2 linked regions of the Variovorax paradoxus genome follow. The protein of the gene in region 1 interacts with the protein of each later gene in a pairwise test. Links are inferred from orthologs where the notes say so. Each region holds a gene or a part of one and is shown on either strand. Other genes may lie near its edges. The genes, in order: AACL56_RS00660 and AACL56_RS04950.

What was found.
Region 2: the proteins of AACL56_RS00660 (region 1) and AACL56_RS04950 interact in binary tests that used the Escherichia coli proteins (3 or more experiments, as listed by UniProt). The link is inferred for Variovorax paradoxus from one-to-one orthologs.

What each region holds. Positions count from the first base shown.
Region 1 is NZ_LR743507.1:129,148-136,184, reverse strand. The notes cover bases 1,098-4,363. They hold AACL56_RS00660 (DUF4118 domain-containing protein), read left to right. Parts: upstream 1,098-1,403; coding sequence 1,404-4,163; downstream 4,164-4,363. Other genes in these bases: kdpE (two-component system response regulator KdpE), read left to right, coding at 4,168-4,363; AACL56_RS00665 (hypothetical protein), read left to right, coding at 1,257-1,388; AACL56_RS00670 (hypothetical protein), read left to right, coding at 1,098-1,267. In the rest of the region: potassium-transporting ATPase subunit KdpB, read left to right, coding at 1-168; potassium-transporting ATPase subunit KdpC, read left to right, coding at 293-892; more of AACL56_RS00670, read left to right, coding at 905-1,097; more of kdpE, read left to right, coding at 4,364-4,866; AACL56_RS00650 (hypothetical protein), read right to left, coding at 4,869-5,309; AACL56_RS00640 (zinc-binding dehydrogenase), read right to left, coding at 5,963-7,037. UniProt on the Escherichia coli protein: Member of the two-component regulatory system KdpD/KdpE involved in the regulation of the kdp operon. KdpD may function as a membrane-associated protein kinase that phosphorylates KdpE in response to environmental signals.
Region 2 is NZ_LR743507.1:1,059,877-1,066,369, forward strand. The notes cover bases 2,249-4,970. They hold AACL56_RS04950 (PTS sugar transporter subunit IIA), read left to right. Parts: upstream 2,249-3,236; coding sequence 3,237-3,704; downstream 3,705-4,970. Other genes in these bases: AACL56_RS04940 (ATP-dependent helicase), read left to right, coding at 2,249-2,345; hpf (ribosome hibernation-promoting factor, HPF/YfiA family), read left to right, coding at 2,710-3,039; hprK (HPr(Ser) kinase/phosphatase), read left to right, coding at 3,850-4,809; fur (ferric iron uptake transcriptional regulator), read right to left, coding at 4,909-4,970. Outside these bases: more of AACL56_RS04940, read left to right, coding at 195-2,248; more of fur, read right to left, coding at 4,971-5,328; AACL56_RS04965 (outer membrane protein assembly factor BamE), read left to right, coding at 5,418-5,978; dapB (4-hydroxy-tetrahydrodipicolinate reductase), read left to right, coding at 6,077-6,493. UniProt on the Escherichia coli protein: Seems to have a role in regulating nitrogen assimilation.

The sequences.
Region 1 (7,037 bases):
ATCGTGTTCCTGATCCCGCTGGCGCTCAAAGGCGTGCGCTACCGGCCCGTGGGCGCCGCCGCGCTGCTGCGCCGCAACCTGGCCATCTACGGCCTGGGCGGCCTGCTGGTTCCCTTCGTCGGCATCAAGCTGATCGACTGGCTGCTGGTCGCAGTCAGGCTGGTATGACCCCCAGGCTTCGCGCACTTCGTGTCGCTTCTCTTCCCCCCTTGCAGGGGGCAACACCGGTGGCCCGGCAAAACCGGTTCCACGGTGTTTCCCGAAGCATTCAGCCCATTGAAAGGCTCTGACCATGAACAACATCTTTCGTCCCGCGCTCGTGCTCTTCGTGCTGCTGAGTGCGCTCACCGGCCTCATCTATCCCATGGCCGTCACCGGCGCCGCCAAGGCCGTGTTCCCCGCACAGGCCGACGGCAGCCTGGTCGTGCTCGACGGCACCACCGTGGGCTCGAAGCTCATCGGCCAGAACTTCAGCGACCCGAAGCATTTCTGGGGCCGTCCTTCGGCCACCGCGCCGCAGCCCTACAACGCCAGCGCCTCGGGCGGCTCCAACCAGGGTCCGCTGAACCCCGCGCTGGCCGATGCGGTGAAGGCGCGCGTCGAGGCGCTGCGCGCGGCCGACCCCGGCAACACCGCGCCGGTGCCGGTCGATCTCGTCACTGCATCGGCGAGCGGGCTCGACCCCGACATCAGCCCGGCCGCGGCGCAGTACCAGGCGGCGCGCGTGGCACGCGTGCGAGGCATGCCGGTCGAGCAGGTCGATGCGCTGATCGCCAGGAACACCGAGGCGCCGATGTGGGGCCTCCTGGGCGAGTCGCGCGTCAACGTGCTGGCGCTGAACATCGCGCTCGATGCGGCTTCGGGTTCCTTCAGCCCCTCGGCTGCGCGTTGAGGAGAAACACGAATGGCCTATGCAGCCTACAGAGAACACCCCGGCGCGCTGCGCTCGCACGCACCCATGACCGCGAACAGCGGCAGCCCGTTCCATGTGCTGGACGTCACCGTCTGCTGCGCCGACGCACTGCGCGTGCGCCGCAGCATCGCCGGCTGCCCCGACGCGGGCGTGGTGCGCTGCGAGCCGCTGCTGCACGCGTGCTGCTCGCAGGAGAGCGACGCACCCTGCGTGCGCCTGATGATCCGCCTGCCGCTGGCGCGCTACGCCGACGTGCTGCACCGGCTCATCGAATGCGTGCCCTCCGGGGAGATCGGCCGGCTGGTGAGCTGGCGAGAGCATCTTGCGCGCTGCGGCTTGCGCCATGGTCACTGAGCTGCTGCTGGCGCTGCTCGCCATGGCGGCGTTCTTCGTGCCGCTGGGCTTCGCATGGTTCGTGCTGTCGCGGACCGCGCGGCGCCATGCCGGCCGCCGCAAGCGCCGCCCGATGCGCTAACCTGCGCGCCACCCCATGAACGACGCACTTCGCCCCGACCCCGACGCGCTGCTGGCGCAGTTGCGCAGCGACGAGGCGCGCGCGCAGCGCGGCAAGCTGCGCATCTACTTCGGTGCCAGCGCCGGCGTGGGGAAGACCTGGGCCATGCTGAGCGCCGCCCAGCGTGAGCAGGCCGCCGGGCGCGACGTGCTGATCGGCGTGGTCGAGACGCACGGCCGCAGCGAGACCGCCGCGCTGCTCGCGGGGCTCGGCGCACTGCCGCTGCGCGAAGTCCCCTACCGCGGCCGCACGCTGGCCGAGTTCGACCTCGACGCCGCGCTCGCGCGCAAGCCCGCCGTGCTGCTGGTCGACGAGCTGGCGCACACCAACGCCCCCGGCTCGCGCCATGCCAAGCGCTGGCAGGACGTGCAGGAGCTGCTGGCCGCAGGCATCGAGGTGTGGTCGGCGCTCAACGTGCAGCACCTCGAGAGCCTGAACGGCACGGTCGGCGCCATCACCGGCGTGCGCGTGCACGAGACCGTGCCCGACAGCGTGCTCGACGAGGCCGACGAGGTCGTGCTGGTCGACGTCACGCCCGACGAGCTCACCGCGCGGCTGGCGGCCGGCAAGGTCTACCTGCCGCAGCAGGCCGAGCGCGCGGCGCAGAACTTCTTTCGCAAGGGCAACCTCATCGCGCTGCGCGAGATCGCGCTGCGCCGCACGGCCGAGCACGTGGAAGACGACGTGCGCGGCTGGCGCGTGGAGCAGTCGGGCGCGGCCGGCGGCAACGGGAAGGTCGCGGGGCTGCAGGCCTGGAACACCTCGGGGGCGATCCTCGCGTGCGTCGGCCCGCACGAAGGCGCCGCGCAGACCGTGCGCACCGCGGCTCGGCTCGCCGGGCAGCTCAACGTGCGCTGGCACGCGGCCTATGTCGAGACGCCGAGGCTGCAGCGTCTGGCCGCGGCGGAGCGGGACCGCATCCTGGCGGTTCTCAAGCTGGCGGAAGAACTGGGTGCGGCCACCGCGGTGCTGACCGGCTCCGACGTGGCGGAGCAGCTCGCCGGGCAGGCGCGCCGGCTCAACTGCGCGACGCTGGTGCTGGGCCGCTCCACGCCGGCCACCGGCTGGCGGCGCTGGTGGCCCGGCGCGGCGCAGTCCCTGCAGGTCGCGCTCGCGCGGCACGCGCCGGCGCTCGACATCATGGAAGTGGCGCCTGCCGACAGCTCGCGCCGCCTGTCGCGTGCGCCGCTCGAAGGCGCGCGCATCGACAGCGACGACCACGAGAAGGCGCCCACCCATTGGCCCGCCTATGCATGGGCCGCGGCCACCAGCATCGCGCTCACCCTCGTCTGCATGCCGCTGACCGGCGTGCTGGAGCTGTCGAACATCGTCATGCTGCTGCTGATCGGCGTGGTGGGCGTGGCGATGCGCTTCGGGCGCGGACCATCGGCACTGGCCGCCCTGCTCAACGTGGCGTCCTTCGACTACTTCTTCGTGCCGCCGCGCATGTCCTTCGCGGTGAGCGACGTGCAGTACGTTCTGACCTTCGCGATCATGCTCGGCGTCGGCCTGCTGGTGGGGCAGCTCACGGCGGGCCTGCGCTTCGCGGCGGGCGTATCGACCAGCCGCGAGCGGCGCGCGCGTTCGCTGTTCGAGCTCACGCGCGAACTCTCCGCCGCGCTCGAGAGTTCGCAGGTGGTCGCGCTCGGTGCCGCTGCGGTGCAGGGCCACTTCGGCGGCCATGCGCTGGTGCTGGTGACCGATGCCGCCGACCAGCTCGTGCCGCCGGCGGATGCACCCGAGGGTTTCGATGCGCAGGTGGCCGACTGGGCCTTTCGCCACGGCCAGAGCGCCGGCCTCGCGACCGCGACGCTGGCGGCGCAACCCTGGCACTACGTGCCGCTGCAGGCGCCGATGCGCGTGCGTGGCGTGCTGGCGCTCGCGCCCGCGCAACCGCGCTGGCTGCTCATTCCCGAGCAGGCGCAGCAGCTCGACACGCTTGCGCGGCAGATCGCCATCGCGCTGGAGCGCGTGCACTACGTCGAGGTGGCGCAGCAGGCGGTGGTCGAGATGGAATCGGAGCGCCTGCGCAACGCGCTGCTGGGCGCCATCTCGCACGACGTGCGCACGCCGCTCACCGCGCTCATCGCACTGGCCGAATCCCTGCAGACCCTGCCGGCCGAGGAGCATGCCCAGGCTGCGCGCGCCATCGTCGCGCAGGCGCACGAGCTGCATGCGCTGGTCAACAACCTGCTCGACATGGCACGGCTCGAGAGCGGCATCGCGGGCGGCGCTGTGAACCTGCGGCGCGACTGGCAGTCGGTGGAGGAAGTGGTCGGCTCGGCGATCCGCGCCGCGCGCACCTCGCTCGGCGGCACCGTGGTGCAGACCGCGCTCGATGCCGACCTGCCGCTGGTCGAGTTCGATGCCGTGCTCATCGAGCGCGTGCTGGTCAACCTGCTGGAAAACGCCACCAAGTACGGCGCGCCGCCCATCGTGGTCGGTGCGCGTGCCGAGCCGCGCGCGCTGGTGCTCACGGTGCGCGACCACGGACCCGGCTTGCCTGCCGCGCTGCTGGGCCACGAGCAGACGCTGTTCGACAAGTTCACGCGCGGCGAGCCCGAGTCGGCCACGCCGGGCGTGGGCCTGGGCCTGGCGATCTGCAAGGCGGTCGTCAGTGCGCATGGCGGCGACATCTCCGCCGGCAATGCACGCGGCGGCGGGGCAGAATTCACGGTCACCCTGCCCCGCCGCGAACCGCCCGAACCGGTCGAGGCCATCGAAGTCGCACCCTGAAGCCATGCCCCAGCCCACCGCCATCGTGATCGAGGACGAGCCGCAGATCCGCCGCTTCGTGCGCGGCGCGCTCGAGGCCGAAGGCTGGCTCGTGCACGAGTCCGGCACGTTGCGCGACGGCCTGGCCGCGGCCGGCACGCGCCAGCCCGACCTGCTGGTGCTCGATCTCGGCCTGCCCGACGGCGACGGCGTCTCGCTGATCCGCGACGTGCGCGGCTGGTCGGCGGTGCCGATCATCGTGCTGTCCGCGCGCAGCGACGAGGCCGACAAGATCGCCGCGCTCGATGCCGGCGCCGATGACTACCTCACCAAGCCCTTCGGCACCGGCGAACTGCTGGCGCGCGTCCGCGCCAACCTCCGCCGCCCGCGCGCCGCGGGCGGCGGCGGCGACGAGCCGGCCGAGGCGGTCTTCCGTTTCGGCGAGATCGAGCTCGACCGCGCCGCGCGCCTGGTGCGCCGCGCGGGCGCCGAGGTGCACCTGACGCCCACCGAGTACCGGCTGCTGTCGGTGCTGGTGGCGAACGCGGGCCGCGTGCTCACCCAGCGCCAGTTGCTGCGCGAGGTGTGGGGCCCGTCGCACACGGACCAGAGCCACTACCTTCGCATCTACATGGGTCATCTGCGGCAGAAGCTCGAGGCCGATCCGGCACAGCCGCGGCATCTGCTGACCGAGACGGCGGTGGGCTACCGTCTGGTGGTCTAGGGTCAGAGGCAGCCCCACAGGTACACCGACTTCTCGCTGGCGGCTGCCTCGCTCGCGAGCCGCTGCAGGTCGTCCACCACGGGCTGCAGCTCGGCCGGATCGCATGCCAGTTCTTCGGTGCCCGCCCAAGCTTCCAGCACGGCGGCCTGCGATTCGGGTTCGAGGCGGGCCAGCAGCGTCGTCAGCTCGTCGGGAAAGCGGTTGAGCCACGCTTCGTTGTCCTCGCCGATCTCGATGTACTCGAGCGCGTGCCGGTCGACGTCCCAGTCGCTGCCTTCCAGGATCGCCCAGAGCGTGGTGATCTCGAGATCGGTGAAGCGCTTGTACTGCACGGGGTCGAGCAGTTCCTCGATCTCGTCGCCCTCGTCGGGCTCCTCGATGCGGTTGGCGTAGCGCAATGCCTCCTCGGGAGTCGCGACGAAGAAATCCGAAAGTATTCCCATCTGTTGTCCTCTGGCGGTTGAACGTGCGGGCCATTACACCCGTGCGCCGCGTCGGCAGTTTGACGCAACGGTGACGGATGCCGCGCTGCGCCGGGGAGCCTCGCGTTGCGCACCGCCATGCGCAGAGGGTCGACGTGCCAACGCACGTCGCGTCGCATCCGGCCCACAGGGCCCGGCGCGCGGCTTGCCTCCGACACAGCAAGCCGACACAATCCGCGCCATCATGAAATTCACGCAAGCCATCGAAGCAGGCCTCGTCGCCACCTGACACGCCCTCGATCGCGCCATTGCGTTCGGAAGGCGTTGCCTTCCGGTACAGAAAAACCCCGGCAGGCCTCGTCCCTCCGGGGTTTTGTTTTTTCCTCGCTCCATCGCACAACACGCCATGGTCCGCGGGCAGACGGTGCGCGGCAACGCCGCCGTCATCGAAGCGCATGTGCCGCTGAAGGAGATGTTCGGCTACATCGGCAACCTGCGCGCGCTGTCTTCGGGCCGTGCGCAGTACACGATGCAGTTCGACCACTACGCGGTGGCGCCTGCGAGTGGAGCGGCCACGCTCATGAAGAGCTGATGGCCATGTGAAAGGGCGGTCCGCAAGGGCCGCCCTTTTTTTTGTTGCATCGGCGGGATCGCGCCCCGCGCGGGGCGCAGGTTCAGGCCGCCACGCCCTTGTTCGGATTCAGCAGGAACTTCTCGCCCGTCGCCTGCTTGCCGTACACCCCGATCGCGTCGAGCTGCAGCATTTCGACCAGCGACACCTCGCGCGTGTATTTGCTCGCGAACGTGGTCTTCAGTTCCGCGACCACGCGGGCCTTGAGGCGCTTCGTGCCTTCGTCGCCGAGCTTGCCGAGGAACGGGAACAGCAGCCATCCGCCCATGCCCCAGGCCATGCCGAAGTTGCGCACGAACTCGGTCGGGCTGCGGTCGAGGCCGCCGTAGATGTAGACCTGCTTGTGCGTGGTGGAACCGTAGCGGCTGTATTCCTTGGCGGTGCGGTTCAGCGCGGCTTCCATGCAGCCGAGGATCTGCCCCGCGAGCTTGCCGCCGCCGGTGGCGTCGAAGGCCAGCGTGGCGCCGGTCTCGACCAGCGCCTGCGTCAGGTCCTCGAGGAAGGTCGGCGCGCTGGCGTTGCACACGTACTTCGCGCCGAGGCCGCGCAGCAGGTCTTCCTGCTCCTGCTTGCGCACGATGTTCACCAGCGCGATGCCGTCCTTCTGGCAGATCCTGTTGAGCATCTGCCCGAGGTTGGACGCTGCGGCGGTGTGCACCAGCGCCTTGTGTCCTTCCATGCGCATGGTCTCGACCATGCCGAGCGAGGTGAGCGGGTTGACGAAGCACGAGGCGCCTTCGGCGGCGGTGGTGCCGGTGGGCAGTTCCATGCACTGCGCCGCGGCGACGGCGCGGTACTGCGAGTACATCGCGCCGCCGATGGCGGCCACGGTCTTGCCGAGCAGCGCCTGCGCTTCGGGTGACGAGCCGGCCTTGACCACCACGCCCGCGCCTTCGTTGCCGACGGGCATCGACTGGTCGAGCCGCGCCGCCATCGCAGGGCGCGCGCGCTCGGGCACGGTGGCGGTGACGACCGGGCGCCCGGCGGTGCCGGAGGCCTTGGCGGTGGCCATGTCGGCGGCGCCGAACAGCAGGCCGAGATCGGACGGGTTCAGCGGCGAGGCCTCGATGCGGATCACCACCTCGTGCGCCTGCGGCTCGGGGATCGGGTCGTCGTGC
Region 2 (6,493 bases), 930 kb from region 1 along the record:
GCTTTCAATTCCCGACCCCGACGTGAGCGATGAACCGTTTCAGGAAATCGCGTCAGCGAAAGGGAGTTGAAAGCTGCCGAGACGGGGCGGTTTCCATGGGAAGAGTCTCCGGTTGCAGCGAGGCGCGATTATGTCACCGGCCACATGTCGGCATGGTGGCGGAACTGGACGGGCATACAGTAAAGTCGCAACCCATGCAGACCGCTGCGCGCTCCACTTCCCCCGCTCCTCTTGCCCGTCCCGCCGCGCCGAAAACCCAGTCGGAGCGCCTCGCCGCTGCGCTGGCCACGCTCAACGAAGCGCAGCGCGCGGCGGTCGAGCACGGCGTGGGCAACGCGCTCGGCGACGCCGCTGCAGCGCAGGACGATCGTCCGCTGCTCGTCATTGCCGGGGCCGGTTCGGGCAAGACCAGCACGCTGGCGCACCGGGTGGCACATCTCATCGCGGGCGGTGTCGATCCGCAGCGCCTGCTGCTGCTGACCTTCTCGCGCCGGGCCGCGCAGGAAATGGAGCGCCGCGCCGGCCAGGTGCTGGCCAGGGTGCTGGGGCTGAAGGCCGAGGCGCCGCCGGCGCTGCCGTGGGCCGGCACCTTCCATGGCATCGGCGCGCGGCTGCTGCGCGAGTACGCGGCGCAGATCGGGCTCGACGAGAGCTTCACGATCCACGACCGCGGCGACGCCGAAGACCTGATGGGGCTGGTGCGGCATGAGCTGGGCCTGTCGTCCACCGTGAACCGCTTTCCGCGCAAGGGCACCTGCCTGTCGATCTACTCGCGTTGCGTCAACACGCGCGCGCCGCTGGGGCAGGTGCTGAAGGAGGCCTTTCCCTGGTGCGACGAGTGGGAGGCCGAACTCAGGAAACTTTTCGGCGCCTACGTCGAGGCCAAGCAGCAGCAGAACGTGCTCGACTACGACGACCTGCTGCTCTACTGGGCCGAAATGGCCGCCGAGCCGGCGCTGGCCGCGCAGATCGGCGCGCGCTTCGACCATGTGCTGGTCGACGAATACCAGGACACCAACAAGCTGCAGGCCTCGATCCTGCTGGCGCTCAAGCCCGACGGCCGCGGGGTGACGGTGGTGGGCGACGACGCGCAGTCGATCTATTCGTTTCGCGGCGCCACGGTGCGCAACATCCTGGACTTTCCGTCGCAGTTCACGCAGCAGGCGCGCGTGGTCACGCTGGAGCGCAACTACCGCTCGACGCAGCCCATCCTCGACGTGTCGAATCGCGTGATCGCGCACGCGGCCGAGCGGCACGCCAAGACGCTGTGGACCGACAAGCCCTCGGCCGGCAAGCCGCAGCTGGTGCTCGTGCCCGACGAGGCCGGGCAGGCGCGCTGGGTGGCCGACAAGGTGCTCGCGCACCGCGAGGGCGGGCTGGCGCTCAAGTCGCAGGCGGTGCTGTTCCGCACCTCGTCGCACAGCGCCGGGCTCGAGCTGGAACTGGCGCGCCGCAACATCCCGTTCGTCAAGTTCGGCGGGCTGAAGTTTCTCGAAGCCTCGCACGTGAAGGACCTGCTCGCGGTGCTGCGCTTCGCGCAGAACCCGCGCGGGCGCATGGCGGGCTTTCGCGTCACGCAGCTCATTCCGGGCATCGGGCCGGCCACGGGCGCGCGGCTGCTCGACGCCATGGACACGGCCGCCGACCCGGCCGCGGCGGTGCGCGATTTCGTGCCGCCTTCCGCGGCCCGCGCGCAGTGGGCCGACTTCGCTGCGGCTTATGCGGCACTGCGCGAGCCCGCGCTCAAGTGGCCGGCCGATGTCGAGGTGGCGATGAACTGGTACCAGCCGCACCTGGAACGGCTGTACGAAGACACCTCCGGCGTGCGCCGCGCCGACGTGGAACAACTCGCGCGCCTGGCGGCCGGCTACGGCTCGCGGGAGCGCTTCCTCACCGAGCTCACGCTCGACCCGCCCGAGGCCACCAGCGACCGGCCGGGCCCGCCGCTGCTCGACGATGACTACCTGATCCTGTCGACCATCCACTCGGCCAAGGGGCAGGAGTGGAACTCCGTGCACGTGCTCAACGTGGTCGACGGCTGCATGCCGGCCGACGTGGCGCAGGGCGCGCAGGAACTGGAGGAAGAGCGCAGGCTGTTGTACGTGGCGATGACCCGCGCGCGCGACCATTTGCACCTGCTGGTGCCGCAGCGCTTCTACGTCACGCAGCAGGCGGCGCGCGGCGACCGGCACCTGTACGCCAACCGCACGCGTTTCATCGCGGACGGAGACCTTGCAGGCTTCGAGCAGCAGACATGGCCGCCGCCACCGGAGCGCCCGCCCGCAGTGCCGCCGCCGAGCGCGGTGATCGACCTGCGCAACCGGATGCGCGCGGCCTGGCGTTGAGCCCTCGGCTGGCCTCGTCCATCCGCCCATCGCGACTTCAGCCCCTTCGGCCCTTCGGCCGACAGGGTCACCGCGTCTTTCGTGCTGAAACACATGCGTGCATGCGGCCGCTGCGCAGGACTGGTGTGCCTGTCGTGCTATGGATTCGCGAGCGCTTAAAGAGCGGTGCGGAAAGTGCAGGCCGCCCGGGCAACCCTGGTATTGCAATACCGTGACAGCTTGGGCATAGTGAATCGACCGTCTCCCGATTCAACAGAATCCCTTCCGTTTCCCCTTCCCACCCCCTACGTACACAGAGTTCCCCGGCCACGCTTCATTCCGGAGCGGGGTCATTTCCCCAACCGTCAATTCCAGGAGGTCATTCATGAATTTGACGATCAGCGGTCATCACCTCGACGTCACACCTGCCTTGCGCACCTACGTCACGAGCAAGCTGGACCGGATCACCCGCCACTTCGACCAGGTGGTCGACGTCAAGGTGATCCTCACGGTGGAAAAGCAGAAGGAAAAGGAACGCCGCCAAAGGGCGGAGTGCAACATCCACGTCAAGGGCAATGACATGTTCGCGGAGTCGAGCCACGCTGATCTCTACGCTGCAGTCGATGAACTGGTCGACAAGCTCGACCGCCAGGTGGTGCGCCACAAGGATCGCCTGCAGGACCACCATCACGCGGCGCCCAAGCGCCTGATGTAAACAAGAGCCCCGGCTCCTGCCAGGCCGCCTTCGGGCGGCCTTTTGCTTTGTCCGAGTGCGAAGGTAGGGCTTTGGCCAATTTGTCGCACTTACAGAGGGCCGGCGAGGCCTTCGGGCAACATGTAGACAGAAAGTAGATAGAGGGACTGGGGGTTTTTACCAAGCGGGTGCATAATCGCCCCCGCTCTGCACCCACCATGAATCGCCTCGCGTCCATCCTGCCGCCCGCTCAAGTGCTCGTGAGCGTTGACGCCACCAGCAAGAAACGTGCTTTCGAAGAAGCCGGCTTGCTGTTCGAGAGCCTTCACGGCCTGGGCCGTGCCCTCATCACCGACAGCCTGTTCGCGCGCGAGCGCCTCGGCTCCACCGGTCTGGGCCACGGTGTCGCCATTCCGCATGGCCGCATCAAGGGCCTGAAGGCACCGATGGCCGCCGTGTTCCAGCTGGCCAATCCCATCGGCTTCGATGCACCCGACGAGCAACCCGTTGCGTTGCTGATCTTCCTACTGGTGCCCGAAGCGGCCACGCAGAAGCACCTCGAAATCCTCTCTGAAATCGCCGAGCTGCTGAGCGACGCCAGCCTGCGCGAACAGATCAAGTCCAGCACCGACGCGGCCGCCCTGCACGGCCTGATCGCCGGCTGGCAGTCGACGCAGATCGCCTAACCTGTGGCTCGCCCCCAGGCTGCGCGCATTTCGTGTCGCTTCGCCAACCGCCTGCCGGGGGGCAATACCGGTGGCCCGGCAAAGCCGGTTCCACGGTATTCTGCGCAACGCAAAAACCCTGCGCTGAGCGCCATCCATTGAACGCATGAAGCCGACCGTCATCAGCGCCGATGCCATGTTCGAGGAGTTCCGCGGATCGCTCCGCTGGGAATGGCTCGCAGGGCTCGGCGCGTCCGAACGCCAGTTCGATCCCGAGGTCATCAGCCGCGCGCAGTCCGCTGCCGACCTCGTCGGCTATCTCAACTACATCCATCCGTACCGCGTGCAGATCCTGGGCGCCCGCGAGGTGGCTTACCTGACGCGTGGAAGCCAGGAAGACTGCGCCCGGCGCATCGCCCGCATCGTCACGCTCGAGCCGCCGATGCTGGTGCTGGCCGACGGCCAGGCCGCGCCCGACGAGTTGCTGTCGATCTGCGAACGCGCGCAGCTGCCGCTCTTCGCCACGCGGGAATCGTCGGCCTTCGTGATCGACCTGTTGCGCGCCTACCTGTCCAAGCACTTCGCCGAGCGCACCTCGATGCACGGCGTGTTCATGGACATCCTGGGCATGGGCGTGATGATCACGGGCGAGTCGGGGCTCGGAAAGAGCGAACTCGGCCTGGAGCTGATCTCGCGCGGCAATGGCCTCGTGGCCGACGACGCGGTCGACCTCTACCGCATCAACCAGAACACGATCGAGGGCCGCTGCCCCGACCTGCTGTTGAACCTGCTGGAAGTGCGCGGCATCGGCCTGCTGGACATCCGCGCGATCTTCGGCGAGACGGCGGTGCGGCGGAAGATGCGCCTGAAGCTCATCGTGCACCTGGTGCGGCGCGACAGCTTCGAGCGCGACTACGAGCGCATGCCCTCGGCGCCGCTCACGCAGGACGTGCTGGGCATCCCGGTGCGCAAGGTCATCATCCAGGTGGTGGCGGGGCGCAACATCGCCGTGCTGGTGGAGGCGGCGGTGCGCAACTCGATCCTGCAGCTGCGCGGCATCGATACCTATGCCGACTTCGTGGCGCGCCACCACAAGGCAATGGAAAACTCCCGAGACGGGGACTGAGCAGGCCGCGTGAAGGGCGGCTGCCGGCGGGCGGTCACACGGAGGAGCTGCGCTCCCGTCCGGGTCACGCGCAGTGAAGCGAAGCGAAAGGCTGCGCGATCAACGCTTCTTGACGCAGTCTCCACAAAGACCGTACAGCGACATGGCGTGGTCCTGCAGGATCCATCCCTTGTCCTTGGCCACCAGCTGCTGGCGGCGCTCGATCTCGGCGTCGTAGAACTCCTCGACCTTGCCGCACGAGGTGCAGATCAGGTGGTCGTGGTGCGTGCCTTCGTTCAGCTCGTAGACCGCCTTGCCGCTCTCGAAATGGCTGCGTTCGAGGATGCCGGCCTGCTCGAACTGGGTCAGCACGCGGTAGACGGTGGCCAGGCCGATGTCGGAGTGTTCGTTGAGCAGCACGCGGAAGACATCTTCCGCCGTCATGTGCCGCTGGCTGCCGGTCTGGAAGATCTCGAGGATCTTCAGGCGTGGCAATGTGGCCTTGAGGCCGGTATTCTTGAGTTCGTCGATGTTGGCCATGTTGATTCCTGCGCCCTGGGCTGCGGCAAAGGCCCTGAAAAGGGCTGCCGCTACAATGGCCGATCATATCGCTACCCCCTTTTCCTCCCATGCCTGCCATTCTCCAACGCCGTCCCTGGCTGCTGGTCGCCGCCGTGGCCGCCACGCTTTGCCTCGGTGCCTGCAGCGGTTTCAGCGAACGCACGCGTGGCGCGCTGTCGGCCGTGACTCCTTACAAAGTCGAAGTGGTGCAGGGCAATTTCGTGTCGAAGGAACAGGTCGCGGCGCTCAAGCCCGGCATGTCGCGCCAGCAGGTACGTGAAATCCTCGGCACCTCGCTGCTGACCGACGTCTTCCACGCCAACCGCTGGGACTACGTGTTCACCATCCGCCGCCAGGGCGTCGACCCGCAGGAACGCCACCTGACCGTGTTCTTCAACGGCGAGCTCATGGACCGCTTCGAAGGCGACGAGATGCCCAGCGAAGAAGACTTCGTCGCCACGCTCGACACCCGCAAGAAATCAGGCAAGGTGCCGCCGCTCGAGGCCACGGAAGACGAGCTCAAGAAATTCGCGCCTGCCAAGGACGAGAAGAAGGCCGACTCCGCCGACGCACAGGCTTCCCTCCCGCCGCTGCCGGCCGCCTACCCCCCGCTCGAAGCGGCGCGCTGAGCGCATCGGCAGCCACAAGACAGCCGTAGCGGGCGGGGCCCGCCGAGTCAGGCGGTGCTCCGTCCCGTGTTCCCGTGTACCTACATGATTGAATCCGCGTGACTGAATCCACCTCCGCCAGTTCCAGTTCGACCTCCGCGCCGCGCCGCGTCGCCATTGCAGGCGCTTCCGGCCGCATGGGCCACATGCTGATCGAGGCCGTGCGCAACGCGCCGGACTGCCACCTCGCCGGTGCCCTCGACATCGCCGGCAGTCCCGCGCTCGGCACCGATGCGGGCGCCTTCCTCGGCTTCGACAGCGGCGTGCCGATCGTGTCCGACCTGCGCACTGGCCTGAAGAACGCGCAGGTGCTCATCGACTTCACCCGCCCCGAAGGCACGCTCGCCCACCTCGCGGTGTGCCGCGAACTCGGCGTGCAGGCGGTCATCGGCACCACGGGCTTCAGCGACGCGCAGAAGGCCGAGATCGCCGAGATCGCCAAGGACATCGCCATCATGATGGCGCCCAACATGAGC